DNA from 3 places in the Pseudohaliea sp. genome. Region 2 is predicted to be linked to each of the others. Evidence: predicted binding sites of a transcription regulator. Region 2 holds the regulator's gene; each other region holds the start of a gene.

Region 1 (7,632 bases), on a different contig from region 2:
TCCGAGTTGGACTCCATATCAAGCCAGTCCTGGCGCAGCCCCAAGGTGATGTTGAGGCCGTTGTCCCAAACGAAGTCCCCCAGGAAGGCCAGGCCCCACATGGTGTAGTCGCCAAAGCGGTAGTCGTCGTAATCGGCGTCGATCTGCGTCGACAGCAGGCGTGTGTCCAGGGACGGATCACGCTCGGCGGCCGTCTGAGACAGGTCGCGCCGGTCGAAATATTCGTTGGCGAAATCGTTGCCCCGTTCGAAATCCGTGTGTCGGACCGAAGGGGAGAACTGAAGGCTGGACGTCATGCCGTTGCCGTCGAGCGTGTAGGCAAAGATGAGCTTCTCCTCGAACACCCAGGTCTCGCCGCCCTGGGAGAAACCGTAGGCATTCTCGTTATTGTTCTCGAGGCTCTCATAGAAGAGCTGGTTGGTCACCTTGAGGCCGTTGTCCATCTCGTAGATGGCATCGAAGTAGAGCGTCAAGGTCTCGTTATCCAACTCGTCGTTGGGATCGACGAGTACGTTGCTCCGGCTGAGTGTGGTGGTGCCGGGGTTTTCGAGGGCACTCAGGGGGTTGAGGTCCTCCTCGGTGACAAAACTCGGGAAGAGGAAGAACTGTGAAATAGTCTGCCCATCGGGGCCGAAGGCGGCTGTTGCATTGTACTCCTGGTCCGAGATCTTGCCGTCACCGTCGGTATCCAGGGGCTGCGCTGTGCCGGTGACGTAAGTGCCGTTGTCGACAAGGTCCTGGGTCAGCCGGTTCCAACCGGCCACCTGGTTGCCGAGAAAATCGTGGTACATGGCCCCGAACTGCAGGTGCAGCCGCTCCGTGAGATCGACATCAAAGGCGGCCTGCAGAATCGTCTGCTCCGTCGCCGTGTTGTCATAGAAACTGTCGGAGTCCTCGTATTCGCCGTAGAGATAGTAGCCCGCGTTGTCCCCTATGGGCCCCCCAAGATCTCCCGCGAGGACCTGGCGGTCCCATTTCCCGGTGGTGTAGGAGAGGCCGCCGGTGTTCTCGTCAAGATACTCGCCGGAGCCGGCCCTCGCGGATTTGGGATTGAAGTTCAGGTAGCCGCCGACCTTGGCAGGCCCGTAGATCGGCGAGGCCGGGCCGCGCACGATATCGACCCGGTCCGCGGCGGCGATGGGCGTCGCGTAGTTGCCGGGGTTATCCACCCGGCGGATGCCGCGGAAATAGGTCTCACCGGCCGTGCCCCGGATATCCAGGGAGCCGGCGACGCCGAAGAAGGACTGGGTGAAAGTGCCCGGCGAAAAGGCTATCAACTCGTCGATATCGTTGACGTTGAAACGCTCCATCTGGTCGGCGCTGATCGTGGATACCGAGCGCGGCGTCTCCAGCAGCGATTTGCCGAAGCCGAAGACGTCGACATCCTCACCCGGCAGGCTGCGCAGGGAGCCGGTGACGACGATTTCCTCCAGGGCCGGGTTGTCCTGTCCCAGGGCCAGCAGGGGCTGGCCCGCGGCCAGGGTCGCGGTGATTGCCGCGGCCAGCGGCAGGCGTTTCGCGGGTACGTTCATGGTTTCTCCTCGACGAGTTCAGGCGGCCGCCGGCTCGGCCGGGGCCCGTTTGCGACGCTGTTGACCACGTTCTTGTGGCGTCGCAGTTTCAGCTGCTGCGCTTTCGCTTTCGCTCTACTTAGCAGAATTGATGCCAAGACCGCCGTTTTCCGGGGGCCGGGAGCGATTCACGTGAATGTGCCCTTGAATCAGGGAGTTGGCGCGGTCCGGGGCCGGTGCCGGGGCACGGCGGGCGGCGCGGGGAACGGTCGGGCTCCTCAGGCTGGCGCAGACGCACCGGAATGGTGCGTCGGCCGGGGGGAGGCGTCAACGCCCGCCTTGGGTACTTTTCCCGTCGTCGCCGTGGGCGAGGCGCCGCACGAGCTCGGCGTGCTCGGGGAAGGCCTCGGCCAGCTTGGCGGCGTCACCGAGGGTCATGTCGGCGTAGTCGAAACCGGGGCTCACCGCTTCGCTGATCAGGCCGTAGCCATGCGGGCCCTCGCCGAGGGACGACGCCTTCCAGATGCCGCCGGGGACCGTGAGCTGCAGGCGCTGACCCGCGGCCACGTCCTGGCCCATGACGACCGTCTCCAGCCGTCCATCCGGGTGCAGCAGGTAGTAGGTGATGGGGTCACCGAGCTGGAAGTAGTGGACGATGTCCGAGCGGTTGCGGTGAAAGTGGCCGGTGGGGGATTCGCGCGTCAGCAGGTAGAAGATCGAGGTCAGGCTGTAGCGTTCGCCCGCCGGGGTCTGCACCCGCGGGTGCTCCTCCGCGGCGTAGGTGCGGCGGAAATAACCGCCCTCCACGTGCGCCTCGAGGCCGAGTGCCTGCACCAGGTCCTCCACCGAGGGTGCGGCGGTGGTCGACGCTGCGGCGAGAGAGGTGGCCAGGATCGTGGAGGCCCCGCTGGCGCGGGGTCGGCGGGTGGAACCGGGCGCGCCGGGCCGGCGCCGGCGTGAGCTGTCAGTCATGGCGGCCCTCCTGGTCGGGATGGTGGTTTTCGTGCCAGTGCCGGGCGAGGTCCTCGCGCCGGCAGAGCCACACGTGGTCGTGTGCCTGCACATGGTCCAGGAAACGCTGCAGGGCCCGGAAGCGGCCGGGCCGTCCGGCGAGGCGGCAGTGCAGGCCGACGTTGAGCAGCCGGGGGCAGTGTTCGCCCTCGGCGTAGAGCACGTCGAAGGCGTCGCGAAGGTAGCTGAAGAACTGGTCGCCGCTGTTGAAGCCCTGGGCCGTGGCGAAGCGCATGTCATTCGTGTCCAGCGCGTAGGGGATGACCAGGTGCGGGCCGTGAGAGCCGTCGACCCAGTAGGGCAGGTCGTCAGCGTAGGAGTCCGAGTCGTAGAGGAAACCGCCGGCCTCCAGCAGCAGGTGCCGTGTATTCGGGCTGTCCCGGCCCGTGTACCAGCCCAACGGCCTTGCCCCCGTGAGTTCCTCGTGCCAGGCGATGGCACGCTGCATGTGCTCGCGCTCGACCGCTGCCGGCACCTGCTGGTAGCTGATCCAGCGCAGGCCGTGGCAGGCGATTTCCCACTCCGCCTCGCGCATGGCGGCCACGGCCTCCGGGTTGCGGGCAATCGCGCTGGTGACCGCGAACACCGTCACCGGCACCCGCCGGCGCGTGAACAGCCGGTGCAGGCGCCAGAAGCCGGCGCGGCTGCCATACTCGTAGAGCGACTCCATGCTCATGTGCCGGTCCGGGTAGGCTTCGGCGCCGATGATCTCCGAGAGGAAGGTCTCGGAGGCCGGGTCGCCGTGCAGGACGCAGTTTTCCCCGCCCTCTTCGATATTGACCACGAACTGCACGGCGATGCGCGCGTGGCCGGGCAGGCGGAAGCCCGGCGGGTGCTGGCCGTAGCCGCGCAGGTCTCGGGGGTAGGGATCGGTCACGGGTTGCTGTCTCCTTCGGGGTTCCCCCCCGGGGAAGGCAAGTACCATACCATCGTGGCGCCGGGGCCGTCGCCGCCCTCGCTGCACTCTGCCGGCGCAGAGTGCCCTGCGCTGGTGCGAGGGGTGTCGCCGCCGTGCCATAATCGCGGTGTTCCCGCGCCGGGGGTGCCGGTGGCATTCTTCTTGCTCGCTGCCCCCTGTGCTACGCCGCTCATGCTGGAGACTCTCCGTGACTGAACGACACACCTCGCCAACGCCGCCCCGCCGGCGCCGTGGCTGGGCCGGCGGGCTGTGCCTCGCGGCCGCCGCGCTCCTCGCCCTGCTCGCCGGGGGCGCCGGCGCGGCGGTGCCGCCGCCGGCGGTCGACACCGGGGCGTGGTTCGAGCGCTTCAAGACCGAGGCGACCGACGAGGAGCTCTACCGCTTCCTCTATGCCATGCCCAAGGGCGGCGACCTCCACAACCACCTCTCCGGGTCTGTCCTCGACGACTGGTTCTACGAGCTCGCCCTGGCCCAGGCCGAGCGCGGCTATCATTTCTACACGCGGGTTCGCATCGACAATTGCCGGCCCTATGGCGGCGATGCCTTCGGCCCCGCCCCGTACCTGCTGCTGTTCCTTACGCTGCAGGAGAGCAGCTGGGAGCAGCTATCGCCCTGCGAGCGGGGGGAGTTCGAGCGTCTCGAGGACCTCGACGCCGGCCAGCGCCGGGCCTGGCTGGACAGCATGGTGCTGGACAAGGCCCACGAGGGCCGGGACGAGTTCTTCCAAACCCACTGGCAGCGCATGGGCGATCTCTACCTGAACCCCTACTTCACGGCCGATGCGCTCGTCCGCAACATGCAGGCCTTCGGGCGCGAGGGCCTGCTCTACCTGGAGACGATGATCGGCGTGCTCGGTTACCTCCGTCCCGACGGCAGCCGCTTTCCGCCCGACGCGGTAGCGGCCATCTATCGTGATCGCCTGCGCGAGGCGGATGCGGCGGCGACGGGCGTCGCGGTGAAGCTGCAGGTGGCGATCCTGCGCTTTGCGCCGAACGCCGAGGAGATGCTGCGCACGCTTTATGCCTTCGTGGCGCGCAACCGCGATCTCTTCGTCGCGGTCAACATGGTCGGGCGCGAGGACAACGACAAGGGTCACCCGCTGCGCTTCCTGGACACGCTCCGGGCACTGCGCCGCGAGCACCATGGGGTGCGCCTGTCCATCCACGCGGGCGAGGTGGACGAGCCCAACCACCACGTGCGCGATACCCTGCTGCTCGGCGCGGATCGCATCGGCCACGGGATCAACCTCATCACGGACCCGCACACGCTGCGCCTCATGCGTCACGGCCCCTATCTCGTGGAGATCAACCTGATCTCGAATCTCCTGCTGGAATACGTCGATGACTACGCGCAGCATCCCTTTCCCGAGTATCTGCGCACCGGCGTCCCGGTGGCCTTGTCCACCGACGATCGCGGCATGTGGGACTCGAACCTGACCGATGAGTTCTTCGTCGCCGTGCGCGAGTTCAACCTGTCCTGGGAGGAACTGGTCCTGCTCTCGCGCAACAGCCTGAGCTACAGCTTTGCCCCGGAGCCCCTGAAGGCGGCGCTCCTGAGCCGCTACGCGCTGCGCCTCGCGAACTTCGAGCGAGCCCTGGCCGGCGACCCGGCGGCAGTGCTCGCCACCGACGCGCGCAGCCACGGCTTCCTCTGCCGCCGCTATGCGCTCTGCGAGCTCGCCCCCGCATCCACCCGAACCGAGGAGACCCCATGAGCCGTTCTTCTTTTGTGGCACCCGCCCTGGCGCTGTGCTTCGGTGCCCTGCTTGCCCTGCCCGCCGCGCTGGCCGCGCCCGCCACGCCGGCGCCGAAGGAGGTCCGCGCCGTACTGGTGACCATGTTCGAGATCGGCGAGGACCGGGGCGACCAGGCCGGGGAGTTCCAGCTCTGGCTGGAGCGCCGGGAGCTTACCGAGCGGATCGCTTTCCCGGCGCACCACGACCTGTATTACGACCCGGCGTCGAAGTTGCTCGTCATGGTAACCGGTATCGGCACCGCCAAGGCCGCGGCGTCGGTGATGATGCTGGGCATGGACCCGCGCTTCGATCTCACCCGCGCCTACTGGCTGGTCGCCGGCATCTCCGGCGTCGATCCGGAGGACGCCTCCATCGGTTCGGCCGCCTGGGCCGAGTACCTCGTGGACGGCGACCTTGCGCACGAGATCGATCCCCGGGAGATGCCGGAGGACTGGAAGTACGGCTACCTCGCGCGCTACACGGACGAGCCCTTCGATGCCGACCGGCCGGAGCCGACCGGCGAGCTGTTCCGCCTGAACCCCGCACTGACGGAGTGGGCCTACCAGCTGACAAAGGACATCGCGCTGCCGGACTATGAGTCCCTGGCCGGGACCCGCGAGCGTTACACGGAGCACCCGAAGGCGCAGAAGCCGCCCTTCGTTCTCAAGGGGGACAACCTGGCCGCACTGACCTTCTGGCACGGCGAGATTCTCAACGACTGGGCCAATGACTGGGTCGACTACTGGACCGACGGTGAGGGGGAATTCGTGACGTCCGCCATGGAGGAAACGGGCACGATGCAGTCCATTACCTGGCTCGACCGTGCCGGCCGTGTCGACCGCGACCGGGTGATGGTGCTGCGCACCGCGAGCAACTACACCATGCCGCCGCCCGGGGTCAGTGCCGCCGAGAATCTCCTCGCCGAGAACGAGGGCTACGCGGGGCTGGACGCGTCCCTGGAGTCCGCCTACCTGGTCGGTTCGCGGGTCATCGATACGCTCCTCGCGAACTGGGATCGCTACGGCCCGCGCCCGCCGACGCCCGCTGATCTCGCCAGCCCGTGAGCCATCCTCAGGTCGCGTTCAGCGCGCCGCACGCCACCGCGGCGCGGATCGGCCAGGCGCTCCTCGAGGACGGCGCCTCCGCGATCGATGCGATGATCGCCGCCTCGGCGGCGATCAGCGTCGTGTACCCGCACATGAACAGCCTCGGTGGTGACGGTTTCTGGCTGCTGCAGGCCCCGGGGGAGAACCCGGTCGCGATCGACGCCTGTGGCTTCAGCGCCGCCCTCGCCACGCCCGAGTGGTACGCGGCGCAGGGGCTCGACGGGGTGCCGGCGCGCGGCGGCCCGGCGGCGCTCTGCCTGGGCGGTACCCTGGACGGCTGGCGCGAGGCCCGCGGCTGCGCCGCCGAGTATGGCTACCCGGCTCGCCCCCTCGCCGAACTGCTGGCGCCGGCCGCGGCGCTCGCCCGCGATGGCATCACGGTTACCGCCAGCCTCGCCGCGGCGAGCGCCAAGGTACAGCCGGTGCTCGCCGATGCCGCCGCCTACCAGGCCGTGTACTGCCCGCAGGGCCGTCCCCTGGCCGCCGGCGAGCAGCTCGCCAACCCCGGTCTCGCCCGCTTTCTCGAGCGGGTCGCCGTCGAGGGCACGGAGTCGGTCTACCGCGGGGCGCTGGCGACGGAGCTGGCCGGCTGGCTTGCGGAGCAGGGCAGCCCCCTGCGCCGGGACGATTTCGCCGCCTATCGCGCGCGCCGGGTCACGCCGCTCACCGCCCGCCTCGCCGGGGCACGTGTGTTCAACCTGCCGGCGCCGACCCAGGGCATCGCCTCGCTGCTGATCCTCGCCATCCACGACGCCTGGCGCCGGGCGCACCCCTCGCCGTCCGAGCTCGAGGCCGTGCACGCGCTGGTGGAGGCCACGAAGCGCGCCTTCACGGTACGCGATGCGGAGGTTGCGGACCCGTCGCGGCTCTCCGAGCGCTGGCCCGGGCTGCTCGAGCCGGCGGCGCTGCGCCGGCATGCGGCGGCGATCGACGACTCGAGTGCCAGTCCCTGGCCGCAGCGCGCGGAGCACGGCGACACGGTCTGGATGGGCGCCCTGGACCGCGAGGGCTGCCTGGTCAGCTTCATCCAGAGCCTCTACTGGGAGTTCGGCGCCGGTCTGGTACACCCGGACTACGGCCTCAGCTGGAACAACCGCGGCCTCGGCTTCAGCCGCAACCCGGCGGACCGCAACGCCCTCGGGCCGCGGCGCAAGCCGCGACACACGCTCAACCCGGCGCTGGCGCTCTTCGACGACGGCCGGCGCCTGGCCTACGGCACCATGGGCGGGGAGGGGCAACCGCAAACCCAGGCGGCGCTGTTCACGCGTTACCACTACGGCGGTGAGCCTCTCGCCGAGGCGATTGCCCGAGGCCGCTGGCTCCTCGGCCGGACCTGGGGCGATGACAGCC
Region 2 (7,632 bases):
CATGATCACCGGCGACGACTGCGTCCTCGCCCTGTCGAACAGCGGCAGCACCAACGAGGTGGTGATGCTGCTGCCGCTGCTCAAGCGCCTGGGCACGCCGCTGGTGAGCATGACCGGCAACCCGTCCTCGACGCTGGCGCAGGCGGCGGACGCCCATCTCGATACCGGCGTCGAGACCGAGGCCTGCCCGCTCGATCTCGCGCCCACCTCGAGCACGACCACGGCCCTGGTCATGGGCGACGCGCTCGCCATCGCGCTGCTCGAGGCCCGCGGCTTCACTGCCGAGGACTTCGCCTTCTCCCACCCCGGCGGCGCCCTCGGTCGCAAGCTGCTGCTGATGGTCGAGGACGTCATGCGCAGCGGCCCGGAGATCCCCCGGGTCACCCCGGAAACGCCGCTGGGCGAAGCGCTGCTGGAAATCTCTGCCAAGGGCCTGGGCATGACCACCGTTGTCGACGGCGACCACCTCGAGGGTGTATTCACCGACGGTGACCTGCGGCGCGCGATCGATGCCCGCATCGACATCAACGAGACGCCCATCGGTGACCTGATGACGCGCAAGGCCCGCACCATCAGCGAAGGCATGCTCGCCGCCGAGGCCCTGCGCATCATGGAAGAGAACCGCATCAGCGCGCTCGTGGTGGTCGGCGACCACGGCGAGCCCGTCGGTGTGGTCAGCCTCCTCGGCCTGCTCCAGGCCGGCATTGCCTGAGGCCGCCGGTGATCGATCGCGCCCGCGCCAGCGCCCTGCGCCTCCTGGCCCTAGACGTCGACGGCGTCCTCACGGACGGCCGCCTCTATTACGGCAATGACGGCGAGGAACTGAAAGCGTTCAACATCAAGGACGGCCTGGGCCTCAAGCTCCTGCAGCGGGCCGGGGTGGCCGTGGCCATCATCACGGGACGCCGCTCGCAGATCGTCGAACGCCGCGCCGCCGAGCTCGGTATCGCCCACGTGGTGCAGGGGCGAGAGGACAAGCGCGTGGCCCTCGAGGAGCTCTGCGCCAGCCTCGGCCTCGAGCTCACGCAGTGCGCCTACATGGGCGATGACCTGCCGGACCTCGGCGCGCTGCGCGCGGCGGCCATCGGCCTCGCCCCCGCCGACGCGGTAGCCGCGGTGGCCGCGGCCGCCGACTGGCAGAGCCGCTATGCCGGCGGCGCCGGCTGTGTGCGCGAGGCCTGCGAGCAGCTGCTGCACGCCATGGACCGTCGCGAGGCCATCGAGGCGGTCTACCGGTGAAGCGCTTCGCCGCCCTGCTGCTGGCCGGTGCCGCCCTGCTGGCAACGGGGGCGCAGGCACTGCCCGGGGACCGCGAGCAGCCCATCGCCGTCGAGGCAGACCGCGCCGTGCGCGACGAAAAAGCGGGCGAGACGGTCTACAGCGGCGCCGTGCGCCTGGTGCAGGGCAGCCTGATCATCGAGGCGGACGAGCTCATCATCTACCACAGCCGAGACCTCGCCGAACGCGTGGTGGCCACCGGCGAGCCGGCCCGCATGCAGCAGCAGCCCGAGGTCGGCGAGGCCGTGATCCACGCCGCCGCCCGGCGCATCACCTATTTCACCGCCGAGGAGCGCGTCCTGCTCGAGGAGGACGCCGAGGTCGAGCAGGACGGCGCCACGGTGCGCGGCGATCGCATCGACTACCTGATTCGCGAGCAGCTGGTCCGCGCCGATGCGGCCGACAGCGGCGGCGAGCGGGTACAGGTGGTGATCCCGCCGCGCCTGGCCAACGAGGCGGAGAACCCGGCAGAGGCCGATGACAGCGACGCTGCGGGGACCGCGCCGGCAACGCCTTCCGGGGCGGCGCCCGACGCAGCGGCTGAAACGGCGGCCGACCCCGCCGATGCAGGAGCGACGCCCGATGGCGGAACTGAAGGCGAGTAAGCTGGCCAAGGCCTACGGCGGGCGCCCGGTGGTGCGGGACGTCTCCCTCGCCGTGGAGAGCGCCCAGGTCGTCGGCCTGCTGGGCCCGAACGGGGCCGGCAAGACGACCTGCTTCTACATGATCGTCGGCATCATCCGCGCCGATGCGGGGCAGATCACCATCGATGGCGAGGACATCATCGGTCTGCCCATGCACGAGCGGGCGCGCCGGGGCATCGGCTACCTGCCCCAGGAGGCCTCCGTGTTCCGCAAGCTGTCCGTCGGCGACAACCTGATGGCCATCCTGGAGACGCGGCGGGACCTCACCCGCGCCCAGCGCCGGGAGCGCCGGGACGAACTGCTCGAGGAGTTCCACGTCGCGCACCTGCGGGGCAGCCTCGGCCAGGCCCTGTCCGGCGGCGAGCGCCGCCGGGTGGAGATCGCCCGGGCGCTGGCCACGGAACCGGCCTTCATTCTCCTCGACGAGCCTTTCGCCGGTGTCGACCCGATCTCCGTATCGGACATCAAGGAGATCATCCGCCACCTGCAGCACCGCGGCATCGGTGTCCTTATCACGGACCACAACGTGCGCGAGACCCTCGACATCTGCGAGACAGCCTACATCGTCGGTGAGGGTCGCATCATCGCCGCCGGCTCCCCCCAGGCCGTGCTCGACAACCCGGAAGTCCGCAAGGTCTATCTCGGCGATACCTTCCGCCTCTGAAGGCACCGGCAGAGAGCGCTCGCGGCACCGCCAGGGGCGGGCCTCGAGGGTCTTCGCCACGATTCTTGACGGGCGTCAATGGCCCGGGCACCAATCTCTGCAATTTCCGCGCCAGTCCGTTGCCTCCGCCGGCGGGCCGGCGCTACACTGCACTCGAACAGGGCAAAGGAACGCCTCCCCCTCGCGATCATGAAGCAAGCACTGCAACTCAAGCTGGGCCAGCAGCTGACCATGACGCCGCAGCTGCAGCAGGCAATCAAGCTGCTGCAGCTGTCGACGCTGGACCTGCAGCTCGAGATTCAGCAGGTGCTGCAGAGCAACCCGATGCTCGAGCTCGACGAGGGCGACGACGACGCGCCCCTGGAGAGCCCCGAGCCCGGCGAGAACCTCACAGCCAGCAACGGCGAGGGCCCCCTGGAGAGCCTCGAGCGCACCGCGGCGGGGGATGGCGAGAGCGGCGACTACGAGCCGACCATGCCCGAGGACCTGCCCGTGGACACGCAGTGGGAAGACCTCGTGCCCTCTTCCGCGCCCTCCGCGCCGGGCCCGGCGGCCGAGGGCGCCGACTACGACATGGACAGCCGCAATGCCAGCGTCCAGAGCCTTCACGACCACCTGCTCTGGCAGCTCAATCTCACCCGCCTGTCGGACCTCGACCGCGCGATCGCCCTGGCCATCATCGATGCCACCGACGACAACGGCCGCCTCACCAGCACCGTGGACGAGCTGCACATGCTCTGCGCGGCGGACTTCGAGGGCGAGATCGAGCGCGAGGAAGTGCTGGCCGTGCTCCACGCCCTGCAGCAGTTCGAGCCCACCGGCGTCTTTGCCGCGGACCTGCAGGAATGCCTGCTCCTGCAGCTCAGGCAGCTACCGCCGGGAACCCCCTGGCTGGAGCAGGCGCGCACCCTGGTCAGCCGCCACCTGGCACAGCTCGGCAACGGCGACTACGCGCAGATCCTGCGCCGCATGCGCCTCGACGAGGACGCGCTGCGCGGCGTCCTGCAGCTGCTTCAGACCCTCGACCCGTTCCCCGGCAAGCGTATCGGTGCCGACGACACCGAGTACGTCGTACCGGACGTGTTCGTGCGCAAACGCGAGGGCCGCTGGGTGGTCGAGCTCAACCCGGACATCGCGCCGCGGCTGCGCATCAACGACACCTATGCCGGGCTGATCCGGCGCGCCGACAACAGCGCCGAGAACACCTACCTGCGCGATAACCTGCAGGAGGCCCGCTGGTTCCTGAAGAGCCTGCAGAGCCGCAACGAGACCCTGCTCAAGGTGGCCTCGGAAGTCGTCTCCCACCAGCGCAACTTCCTCGAGTACGGCGAAGAGGCGATGAAGCCGCTGGTGCTCCATGACATTGCCGAGGCCGTGTCGATGCACGAATCGACCATCTCCCGGGTCACCACGCGCAAGTACATGCATACCCCCCGGGGCATTTTCGAGCTGAAGTACTTTTTTTCCAGCCACGTCGCCACGACCGCGGGCGGCGCCTGTTCCTCAACGGCGATCCGCGCGCTCATCCGCAAGCTCATCGCGGCGGAGAACCCGCGCAAACCGCTCAGCGACAGCCGGCTCGCGCAGCTGCTGGAAGAACAGGGCATCAAGGTGGCCAGGCGGACGATCGCGAAGTACCGGGACAGCCTTTACATCCCGCCGTCCAGCGAGCGCAAGCGCCTGGTCTGAGAACTGAGCGCCCGGCCACGACCCGGGCATACCTGCGTTGCAACGCACAAGGAGTCCAGTATGCAACTCAACATCAGCGGCCATCACGTCGACGTTACCGACCCGCTCCGCGACTATGTGGAAAGCAAGTTCGAGCGGCTCCAGCGCCACCACAGCCACATTACCAACATGGAAGTCACTCTCATCGTCGAAAAGCAGGTACAGAAGGCCGAGGCCAACGTGCACATCTCCGGTGCGGACATCTTTGCCGCCGCGGAATCGGACGACATGTACGCCGCCATCGACGCGCTCGCCGACAAGCTCGACCGGCAGCTCATCAAGCACAAGGAAAAGGCGCGGCCGCACTAGGACAGGCGCATGCGAGAACTTGAGGAACTGCTGTCACCGGCGCGTACCCGGCGGGACGTGCCGGGGGCCAGCAAGAAAGCCATCTTTGAAGAGGTCGCCGCGCTTGTCGCGGCGGACCACCCGGACCTCGACCCCGGTGATTTCATCGGCAAGCTGCTTGCCCGGGAGAAGCTCGGCAGTACCGGCCTGGGTGGCGGCATCGCCATTCCGCACTGCCGCCTCGCGAGCTGTACCCGGCCCCTGGGCGCGCTGGTCACCCTGCGTGAACCGGCGGACTTCGATGCCCCGGACGACGCCCCGGTGGATATCCTCTTCGTCCTGCTGGTGCCCGAGGAAGCGCACCAGGAGCACCTCGACATCCTCGCCGCCATCGCGCGCCTGTTCAGCCAGCCCGCGCTGCGCGCGGCCCTGCGCGCCTGCGACAGCGACCGGGTGCTCTACGACACCGCGATCGGCTGGGAAGGCTGACAGCCCGTGGACCTCGTCATCATCAGCGGCCGCTCCGGCTCCGGCAAGAGTACGGCCCTGCACCAGCTGGAGGACGAGGGCTACTATGCGATCGACAACCTGCCCGCGTCGCTGCTGCCGGCACTGGTCGGTCACGCCCCGGCCCTGGCCCGGGACGGTGCCGGCGTCGCCGTGTGCATCGATGCCCGCAACGCGGCCGCGGACCTTTCACGGATCGACGCCATCCTGGCCGGGCTGCCGGACACCGTGCGCCTGCGCACGCTCTACCTCGACGCGGACGAGGCGACGCTCCTCAAGCGCTTCAGCGAGACGCGGCGCCGGCACCCGCTGGCGAGCCACGAACTGCCCCTCGCCGAGGCGATCTGCCGGGAGCAGGCCCTGCTCGAGCCCCTCGCCACCGAGGCGGGGCTCACCCTCGACACGAGCGAGATGACCATTCACGAGCTGCGCGATGCCGTACGCCAGCGCCTCGTCGGCACCGGGGCCGGCGTCCTCTCGCTGCTGGTGCAGTCCTTCGGCTTCAAGCGCGGCGTACCGGCCGACGCGGACCTGGTGTTCGACGTCCGCATGCTGCCCAACCCGCACTGGAGCAAGGAGCTGCGCCTGCTGACCGGCCGGGACCAGCCGGTGCAGGCGTTCCTGGAGGCGCAACCACTGACCGGCGAGCTGTTCCTGGAGCTGGCGGGGTTCCTCGACCGCTGGCTGCCGCACTATGGCAGCGGTGCCCGCAGCTACCTGACCATCGCCCTCGGCTGCACCGGTGGACAGCACCGCTCCGTGTACATGGCCGAGCGGCTCTTCGCCCACCTGGCGGCCCACCACGGCCCGGTACACCTCAGGCACCGGGAGCTCGGATAGTGGCAGTCGAGCGGCGCGAAGTCATGATCATCAACAAGCTCGGGCTGCACGCCCGGGCCGCCGCGAAGTTCGTGAGCTGCGCGGCCGCCTATTCCGCCCGCGTCCGTGCCGGTCGCGGCGACGGCGGCGAGCTCGTCGACGGCAAGAGCATCATGGCGGTGATGATGCTCGCCGCGGGCAAGGGAACGGCACTGGTCCTCGAAGCCGAGGGCGAGGACGCCGGCGCGGCGCTCAGCGCCCTCTGCGCTCTGATAGACAATCGTTTCGAGGAGGAGGAGTAGGAGGAACAGCCCCCGGCTCCGCCGCAGCGCGGGTTCTGTTGTTGTCGCCCGGTCTTTACCGGATAATTTCAGCCGCCCCGCCCACCCACCCCCGGACCGAGCGACGCGATGACCAGCGCTGAACCGCACAGCCACAAGCCGCTTGACCGGGTCACGCAGGCCCTGGAGCAGGGCACCCTGGGCGACGTCAGCCGCATGCTCCGCAAGATGGAGCCCGCCGACGCGGCGCACCTCCTCGAGTCCTCGCCGCCGCGCTCGCGGCAGATCCTGTGGCAGCTCATCGACGACGATCTCCAGGGCGAGGTCCTCAACGAGCTCGGTGACGAGCTGCAGCTCGAGTTCCTGAGCGCCCTGGAGCCGGCGCAGGTCGTGCAACTCACCGAGGGGCTGGACGACGACGATGTCGCCGACATCCTGCAGCAGCTGCCGGACGAGGTCACCTTCGAAGTCCTCGAGGCCATGGACCACCAGGACCGGGCGCGCCTGGAACAGGTGATTTTCTACGCCGACGATACCGCCGGCGGCCTCATGAACACCGACGCCATCACGATCCGGGCGGACCTGACCCTGGACGTGGTGCTGCGCTACCTCCGCCGTCACGAGGCCATTCCCGAGGCCACCGACAACCTCATCGTCGTCACCCGCAACGACCGTTACGTCGGCCTGCTGCCGCTGCGTACCCTGCTGGTCTCGGACCCGTCGCACTCGGTGCGCGAGCTCATGGTCACCAGCCAGCAGGCGATCCCCGTGGACATGCCGGACGACGAGGTGGCGCGTCTCTTCGAGCGCAACGACTGGGTGAGCGCACCGGTGGTCGACGCTGACGGCCGGCTCCTCGGGCGGATCACCATCGATGACGTGGTGGACGTCATCCGCGAGGACGCGGACCACTCCTTCATGGCCATCGCCGGCCTCGACGAGGATGAGGACACCTTCGCCCCCGTGCTGCGCACGGCGCGCCGGCGCACCGTCTGGCTGGCGGTGAACCTGGTCACCGCGTTCATTGCCGCGGCGGTGATCAACCAGTTCCAGGGCACGATCGAGAAAGTCGTCGCCCTCGCCGTGCTCATGCCCATCGTCGCCTCCATGGGCGGCATCGCCGGGACGCAGACCGTGACTGTCCTGGTGCGCGCCATGGCCATGGGACAGATCAACGCCGGCAACCGGGCCTGGCTGATCCTGCGCGAGGCCTGGGTCGGCGTCATCAACGGCCTGGTCTGGGCGGCCATCGTCGCCACGGCCGCGGCGCTGTGGTTCGACAGCCCGGCCCTCGGCGCCATCATCGCCGCGGCCATGGTCATCAACCTGGTCACCGCTGGGCTGTCCGGCGCGGTCCTGCCCCTGGTGCTGCAGCGCCTCAGGATCGACCCGGCCCTCGCCGGGGGCGTGGTGCTGACCACGG
Region 3 (7,632 bases), on a different contig from region 2:
TTCCGCGAAGTTGGCCCGCGACTGCTTGAAGCCGGTGGTGTTCACATTGGCGATATTGTTCGCGGTGACCGTGAGGTCTGTGTTGGCGGCATTCAGGCCGGACAGTGCAATCTGGAAGGGCATGGGGTTCTCTCCTCAGGAAATTTCGACAGCCCGGCCGAGCGACATCGCGCCCATGCCAGCCACGTTGATGCTGATGGCGCCACCGGGGCCCTGCAGGGAGACGCTGTCGACGCGCCCCCAGACCAGGGGCTCGGCGGCCGTGGTCTCGCGGCCGACGCGGTAGCGCGCCTCGAGGCGGTAATCGCCCGCGGGGGCGATGCCGCCCTCGGCGGTCGTTCCATCCCAGCGGAAGGCCGCCCGGCCGTCCGGGCCGGCGTAGACCGGCAGCTGCGCCACCAGTTGCCCGCCGGCATCCTTGACGGCCAGCACCGCGCCGGCCGCCTCCGCCGGCACCTCAACCACGCCGGCGAGGGGGTTCTCCCCGTCGAAGGCGCCGGAGCCCGAGGGCACGAGCACCTCGCGGTCGACGAGGCTGGCGGCCTGCAGGGCCTGGTTGCCGGTGAGCGCGTCCGCCGTGCTGTTGAAGCTGCTCTCGAGCCGGTCGATGCCGGACACGGTGGAGAACTGGGCCATCTGCGCCAGGAAGTCGCCGTTCTCCATGGGCTTGAAGGGGTCCTGGTTCTGCAGCTGGGTGGTCATCAGGCGCAGGAAATCCGCCTGGCCGAGCTCGTCGCGCTTGCGCTCCGCCGGCTGCGGCTGGCGCGCGAAAAGCTCCTGGATCGCTGTCATGTCATTCATGGGTTCTAGTTCCCGAGGTTCAGGGTTCGCAGCATGAGGTCCTTCGACGTATTGAGAATCTCCACGTTGTTCTGGTAGGCCCGCGATGCGGAGATCATGTTGGTCATCTCCGACGCGAGGTCCACGTTGCCGCGGTAGATGTAGCCCGCGTCATCGGCCTGCGGGTGGCCCGGCTCGTAGACCGGCATCGGCTCGGTGCGGTCCTCGACCACGCCCAGCACGCGGACACCGGCGCCCGCCTCCTGCCCCGCGCCGGCCATGACCGTCTCGAAGACGGGGTGGCGCGCCCGGTACGCTTCAGCGGGGTCGCCGCTGACCGAATTGATGTTGGCGAGGTTGGACGCCGTCGCGTTCAGGCGCACGGACTGGGCACCCATGCCCGACCCGGCGATGGAGAAGACCCGGAAAAGATCCATCAGCTGTTACCTCCCTTCAACACGTCGATCATCGAGCGGATTTTGCCGCTGAGGAACTGCAGGCTGGCCTGGTAGCGCACCGCGTTCTCCGCGAAGGCCGCCTGCTCCCGGTCCACCTCCACGGTGTTGCCGTCCTGCGCCGGCTGCAGGGGCACGCGGTAGAGGAGCGGGCCCGCGCCGCCGGCGCCGGTACCGGCGCCGAGGTGGCGGTCGTGCGTCACGCGCAGCCGGTCGGCGCCGGCCACCGGCCCGCCGGCCTCGGCGAGCGCCGCGCGGAAATCGAAATCACGGGCCTTGTAGCCCGGCGTGTCCGCGTTGGCGATGTTGCTGGCTAGCACGGTGTTGCGCTGCGAGCGCAGGCTGAGCGCCTGCTGGTGAATGCCGAAGTAGTCGTCGATACTGAAACTCATGGACGCGCGTCCTGCCCCCTTTGCCCGGTAGCCAGCAAGTTGCGTGCCACCGAGCGTCGGGCGCGGCGGACCGCGTGGTTCCGCGGCCCCGGCATCGCCGCAGCGCCGGCGGGCGGCAAGGGTTTGCCGGCGGCGGCAAGCCAGAGGCAGCCGGCACGATGCTTGCTTAGCTTATGGATGATAGACCGCTTATGAACCGGACGCGCCCCATGCCATCAGCCGCTCGCCGCTACCCCCGCAAGCACCAGCGCCCCGCGCCGGGTACCCGCGGACTGTCGCGGGCGGTGCTGGCGCTGCTGCTGGCGCTCGCCGCGGCCGGCGGCGCCACGCAACCGCCGCGGCAGCCGCTGGACGAAATACGCGCGGCGGCAGAGGCCTTCGTGCTCGAGCGTCTGCCGGGGGACCGCAGCGATACCACGGCAACGGCGGGACGGCTGGACCCGCGGCTGCGCCTGGCGCGCTGCGACCAGCCCCTGGAAGCCTTCGCCGCCGCCGGCAACCGCCTGCGCGGCAATACCAGCGTGGGCGTTGCGTGCCCCGGCGCCTGGCGGCTTTACGTACCGGTCAAGGTCGAGACGCTGCGCACGGTCCTCGCCCTCAGGCGCCCCCTGCGCCGCGGCGAGACCATCACGGCAGAAGACCTGGATACGGTGCGGATGGACACGGCGCGGCTGACCCGTGACTACTACACAGAGCCCGCGGCGGTGGTGGGCCACACCCTCAAGCGCTCTGCCGCGGGCGGGACGGTGCTCACCAGTGCCCTGGTGGAAGAACCACCGGTGATACGCCGCGGCCAGCGGGTCTCGCTGGTGTCCAGCGCCAGCGGCATAGCGGTGCGGGCGCCCGGCGAGGCCCTCGCGGACGCACGGGCCGGGCAGCGGGTCCGCGTCAGAAACCTGTCGTCGGGCAAGATCGTGGAGGGAATGGCACTGCGCTCGGGCGGTGTCAAGGTACAGTGACGATGGGGCTAAAGTTTGCGGGAGCGCTGCCGCTACCCTAGAGTATCAGGCTCACCAGTGGAGCGACAGGAAATGGCAGACAGCATCAGCGGCCTGGGCAAGGGCCCGGAAAAGGCAGCGGGGACCCCTGCCGCGCGCTCCAATAGCGCGCCGGCCGGCAACCAGGCGGCGCGCCCGGCAGCAGGCACGGATTCCGTGAACCTGACCGACACGGCGCGACAGCTGCAGGCGCTAAGCCGGGCAGTGGACGGCACCGACCCGGTGGACAGCAGCCGGGTGGAGGCGGTCAGGCTGGCGCTCGAAGCCGGACAGTACAGCGTCGACAGCCGGCGGATCGCCGAGCAGCTGCTGCAGTTCGACAACTGATGCCGGGGGCCACGCCCATGCTGCAGAGCCCCAGGCGCCTGGCCGGCGCGCTCGACGACCTGTTCCGGGCCCAGCAGGAACGCGCCGAAGGCCTGCTCGCCATCCTCCGGCAGGAGCGCGAGGCCCTCAACAGCGGCGACCTTGCCGCCATCGAGGAAACGGCATCCACCAAGATCAGCGCCCTCGCCGAACTCGAGGAGCTCAAGGCCCGCGAGGCGCGGCTGCTCGCCGGCCTCCCCTTCGGCGACAGCGACACCCCGCTGGAGCAGGCCCTGGGCTGGTGCGATGCGGACGGCAGCCTGCGCGTCCGCTGCGACCAGGTCATCGAGCTGATGGTGGCCTGCGACCGCCACAACAAGCGCAACGGGCTGCTCGTCCAGCACCGCCTGAACTACGTGCGGCGCGCCATCGATGTGCTGCACCGGGCCCACGCGGAAACGCTCACCTACGGCCCCGACGGCTCCCCCGGCGGCACTCGGCCCTCGAGGCTGCTGGCCGAGGGCTGACCCGGGCAACCGCTTCCACGGCAGCGGGCTGTCGCGCGAGGGACGCCGGTGGCGGATGACAAGATCACGGACCGGAACCGGATCGCCGCCCTCCTCGACGCCCTCCGGCGCCAGGAAGCCCCCGTGCAGCTGCTCCCGGCGGCGGGGGACGGCCAGGAGTTGTCCCTGCTCCTGGCCTGCAGCCGGCGCAGAAAGCAACTGGTTCTCGACGCGCCGCGGGGCCTCCAGGCCGGCGACGACCCCGCGGGCCGCGCCATCACGGTGCTGGCCCGGCTCAACGGCGCCGAACTCCGCTTTGACACGACGATCCTCGCTGCGGAAGAATTCCGCGGCTACGCGGCCCTGCGCGCGGCCTGGCCGCACGCGGTCCTGTACCGCCAGCGGCGCAGGGCTTTCCGGGCGCCGGTGGGGGGAGACCGCAGCGGCCGGCTGGAGCTGTACGATGCGGCGGGACGGGTGGTCCGGGGGCGGCTCACGGACCTCTCGGCGGGCGGTTTCGGGGCCCTCGTCGATCGCGCTGCGTCGCTGCGGGAACGCGAGGAGGTCGAAAGCACGCTGGCGATCGACGGCCTGGCATTGAAAACGACGATAAGAATCATGGCTGTGCGTATCCCGGCCCGGGGGCGCTTCATGCGCATCGGGGCGGCTTTCCGGGGACTCTCGCCAGGCCAGGAGGCGCAGGTCGAGAAGCTCGTGCGGGCGCTCGAGCGGCACGCCATCCGGCGCGGGGGCGCACGCCGCTGACGGGGGAGCAGGGACGCATGGAGCAGACTGACCAGGGCCGGCCGCAGGCCGGGGACACGGGAGCCGGGCATGCCCCCGTCGCCCGCCAGCCCATCTATGACAGGAACCGGGACATTTTCGCCTATGAGCTGCTCGTGCACGCAGCCGGGGCCGACCCGTCGGCGGAGACCGCCGCGGCCGACGGGGTCGCCAGCGCGCGCGCCGCGATCGCGGCGCTGACCCGGCTGGACCTGGAGCAGGTCACCGACAGCCGGCCGGCGTTCATCAACGTGTCCCGGGACTTTCTCCTCGACCACCACGATCTGCTGTCCCGGGCGACGGGCACGGGCATCGAAGTGCCCTGCGCCGCCTGCAACGACGACGAGGCCGTCGCAGTACTGGCGCAGCTGAACGCGCAGGGAGTCGCCGTGGCCCTGGACGACTTCCGCTGGGTGCCCGGGGTGCAGCGCCTGCTCGAGCAGGCCCGGCTGGTGAAGATCGACGTGCGCGCCGCGGAGCCGGGCACCCTGGCGCAGCTGCTGGAAAGGCTGCGCGGCGGCCCGGCGACGCTGCTCGCACTCAACGTCGACAGCCAGGAGGCCTTCGACCACTGCCACGCCCTGGGCTTCAACTACTTCCAGGGCTTTTTCCTGTGCCGGCCGCGCGCGCTCAGCGCCCCGGGCCTGCCCGACAGCAAGCTCAATACCCTGCGGCTGATGGCGGCCCTGCAGTCGCCGGAGGCAGAGCCGGACGAGCTCGAGGCCATCATCCGCACCGATCTCACCCTGCACTACCGGCTGCTGCGCACCGTGAACTCCGCCTACTACGGCCTGCCCGTCGAGGTGAAGTCGATCGGCCACGCCATCACCTGCCTGGGCATGGTGGCGGTGCGGCGCTGGGCCGCCCTGCAACTCCTCGCGGCGGAGGACGAAAAGCCGCCGGAGGTCCTGCGCCTCGCCCTGATCCGCGCCCGCATGTGCGAGCAGCTCATCGCCGGCCCCGGCAAGGACGAGCAGGACAAGGCCTTCACCACGGGCCTCTTCTCCCTCCTCGACGCCGTGTTCGACACGCCCATGGACCTCATTCTCGAAAAGCTGCCCCTGGACCGGGACGTGGCGGGCGCGCTGGCCTCCGGCGCAGGCCCCTACGGCCGGCTCCTGGGCACCGTGACCTGCTACGAGAGCGGCGACTGGACGCCGCTGGAGGAAGACGGACTCTACGCGCTCGACACCGTCACCCGCTGTTACCTCGGCGCCCTGCCCTGGGCGCGGGCCCAGTTCGACGCGCTGGGCGGCTGAGGCCTCCCCGGGCCGGACCGTTAGCCTTCCGGAAAAACCACATTTATAATACGGGAAAATGCGCAGACTTTTTTCGTGCCCGACATTGCGCTAACGTCAGAAACGGGTGCGCGCCGACGGAAAGCAGCTTGAGCAACAGTACCGATAGTGCGGACTTCCGCGCCCTGGGCAAACGCCTCCAAGAGCGCGCGACACAGATCAGCCATTCGCTGGAGCCCTCCGGCGTCGCCCCGGGCGAAATGGGGGCGTGCGCGCGAGCGGCACTCGGTCTCGCAGCCGCTGCCGCCGTGCTGGGACAGCAGGAACTGGCAAGCGCCGCCGCCGCCGCCGGCCGCGTCCTCAGCGGCGAGGACGGCGCCGCGCCGGCGGAACGCGCCGGACTGCAGGCAAGGCTCACCCGGCTGGCCGGCGAGCCGGGGGTGCCGGGTGCGGAAAGGCCCGCCCCGGCGGCAGGACCGCTTCCCTGGCTGGCTGTGCGCGATCCGGCGCGCGCCGCCCTGGCCGAGCGCGCCCTGGGCCGCCTCGGCGCGCCAGCGCCGCAACGGCTCGACGGCCCCGCAGCCGTCGCGGCGCAGTGCCCCGGGGCGCCGGCCGGCGTTCTTCTCTCGGACTTCCTGCCGGACTGCCTGCCCGCCCTGCACAGCGCGGGCTGGCGGGTCATCGTTCTCGGTGACGAAAGCAGCGACGAAAGCGGCGACGAAAGCAGTGACGAGAGGAGCGACGCGGCACAGCTCGCCGCACTGGCCGCCGGCGCCGAGCGCTATCTCGCCCCGCCGACCAGCGAGGAGCGGCTGACGGCCACCCTGGCCTGCTTCCTGCCGCCGGAGGGCGGCACCGCGGTGCTGGTCGTGGACGACGACGCCTTGTCCCGGGATGCCCGCAGCGCGGTATTGAGCGAGGCAGGCTTCCGGGTGCGCGCCGTGGCAGGGCCCGAGCAGCTGCCGCCGGCGCTGCGCGAGGCGACACCCGCTGTCCTGCTGGTGGATACGGGGCTCGGCGCACTCCCGCTCCGGCAGGTGCTCGCCACTCTCGGCAGCGAGGACGAAGCGCTGCCCGCGGCGGCCCTGCTGGTGGGCACCGCCCCGCCGGGCGCGCCGCCCGCGCTGGCCGCCGACGCCCCCCCCCGGGACCTGCTGGCGGCGCTGGGGCAGAAGGCCGCCGCAACCCGCGAGCGCGCCCGCCTGTCGGCGGGGTGGTGGCAGGAGCGCGAGCAGCGCCTGCGGGAACACCGCATCATCGATGCCCACTGCCTGGTCAGCATGACCGACCGGGCCGGCGCCATTACCTTTGCCAACGACCAGTTCTGCGAGGTGAGCGGCTATCGCCGGGAAGAGCTCATCGGGCAGACCCACCGCCTGGTCAAGTCGGGCGAGCACGAACCAGCCTTCTACGAAGACCTCTGGCGCACCATCAGCGGTGGCGATGTCTGGCGCGGCCTGATCTGCAACCGGCGCAAGGACGGGCGCCTCTACTGGGTGCTGTCGACCATCGCCCCCTACGAAGTCGAGAACGGCCGGCCGCGAAGCTATGTTTCCCTGCGCACGGAGGTCACCCGGCTCAAGCTGCTGCAGGAGGAAATGCACCTCAAGAACCGCGCCCTGGACGAGGCTACCGACGGCGTCACCATCGCCGACATGCGCGCCGGCGACGCCAGGCTGATCTACGTAAACCCCGCCTTCGCGGCGATCACCGGCTACAGCGCCGACGAGGCGCTGGGCCGCAACTGCCGCTTCCTGCAGAACGGCGACCGGGACCAGCCGGGCCTGGTCGAACTGCGCCGCGCGCTCGACGAGCAGCAGCCGGTCTCCGTGGTGCTGCGCAACTACCGCAAGGACGGCAGCCCGTTCTGGAACGAACTCCACCTGTCGCCGCTCTTCGACGAAGGCGGCCGGCTGAGCCATTACATCGGCGTGCAGCACGACATCAGCAAGCGGGTGGCGGACGAGGAAGCCCTGCGCGAATCCGAGGAGAACCTGCGCGCGGTCCTCGACGCCATCGACGACGAAGTGCTCGCCGTGGACGAGGAGCGGCGCACGATCTTCCACGGTGCCCGCGGCGGCCCCCTGTCGCTGTTCACGCCCGAAAGCCTGACACCCGGCGCCGTCCCCGTGGTCGACCGGGAGGCGCTGCACACCCAGGTCCGCCAGCCCGGG

What was found. Region 2 encodes sigma-54, which starts transcription at its own class of promoters, with help from an activator protein. Its sites were predicted from a motif close to TGGCACANNNNTTGCNNT; they were not measured.
Region 1: a site for sigma-54 is predicted at 3,572-3,589, ahead of ACX93N_RS04435 (adenosine deaminase family protein). Genes of this name have one in related genera too.
Region 3: a site for sigma-54 is predicted at 1,659-1,676, ahead of flgB (flagellar basal body rod protein FlgB). Genes of this name have one in related genera too.

The regions. Positions count from the first base shown of each region.
Region 1 covers NZ_JBTOLW010000005.1:119,084-126,715, reverse strand. Annotated here, with positions in the region: gene ACX93N_RS04450 (TonB-dependent siderophore receptor) at 1-1,532, opposite strand, end outside; gene ACX93N_RS04445 (cupin domain-containing protein) at 1,839-2,483, opposite strand; gene puuE (allantoinase PuuE) at 2,476-3,399, opposite strand; gene ACX93N_RS04435 (adenosine deaminase family protein) at 3,629-5,155, shown strand; gene ACX93N_RS04430 (purine nucleoside permease) at 5,152-6,240, shown strand; gene ACX93N_RS04425 (gamma-glutamyltransferase family protein) at 6,237-7,632, shown strand, end outside.
Region 2 covers NZ_JBTOLW010000037.1:8,641-16,272, forward strand. Annotated here, with positions in the region: gene ACX93N_RS14645 (KpsF/GutQ family sugar-phosphate isomerase) at 1-712, shown strand, start outside; gene ACX93N_RS14650 (KdsC family phosphatase) at 724-1,239, shown strand; gene lptA (lipopolysaccharide transport periplasmic protein LptA) at 1,236-1,883, shown strand; gene lptB (LPS export ABC transporter ATP-binding protein) at 1,861-2,586, shown strand; gene ACX93N_RS14665 (RNA polymerase factor sigma-54) at 2,776-4,275, shown strand; gene hpf (ribosome hibernation-promoting factor, HPF/YfiA family) at 4,336-4,623, shown strand; gene ptsN (PTS IIA-like nitrogen regulatory protein PtsN) at 4,633-5,091, shown strand; gene rapZ (RNase adapter RapZ) at 5,098-5,949, shown strand; gene ACX93N_RS14685 (HPr family phosphocarrier protein) at 5,949-6,230, shown strand; gene mgtE (magnesium transporter) at 6,339-7,632, shown strand, end outside.
Region 3 covers NZ_JBTOLW010000019.1:8,212-15,843, forward strand. Annotated here, with positions in the region: gene flgE (flagellar hook protein FlgE) at 1-123, opposite strand, end outside; gene ACX93N_RS10365 (flagellar hook assembly protein FlgD) at 136-801, opposite strand; gene flgC (flagellar basal body rod protein FlgC) at 807-1,217, opposite strand; gene flgB (flagellar basal body rod protein FlgB) at 1,217-1,627, opposite strand; gene flgA (flagellar basal body P-ring formation chaperone FlgA) at 1,837-2,586, shown strand; gene flgM (flagellar biosynthesis anti-sigma factor FlgM) at 2,659-2,952, shown strand; gene ACX93N_RS10390 (flagella synthesis protein FlgN) at 2,970-3,458, shown strand; gene ACX93N_RS10395 (flagellar brake protein) at 3,507-4,202, shown strand; gene ACX93N_RS10400 (EAL and HDOD domain-containing protein) at 4,220-5,479, shown strand; gene ACX93N_RS10405 (PAS domain-containing protein) at 5,608-7,632, shown strand, end outside.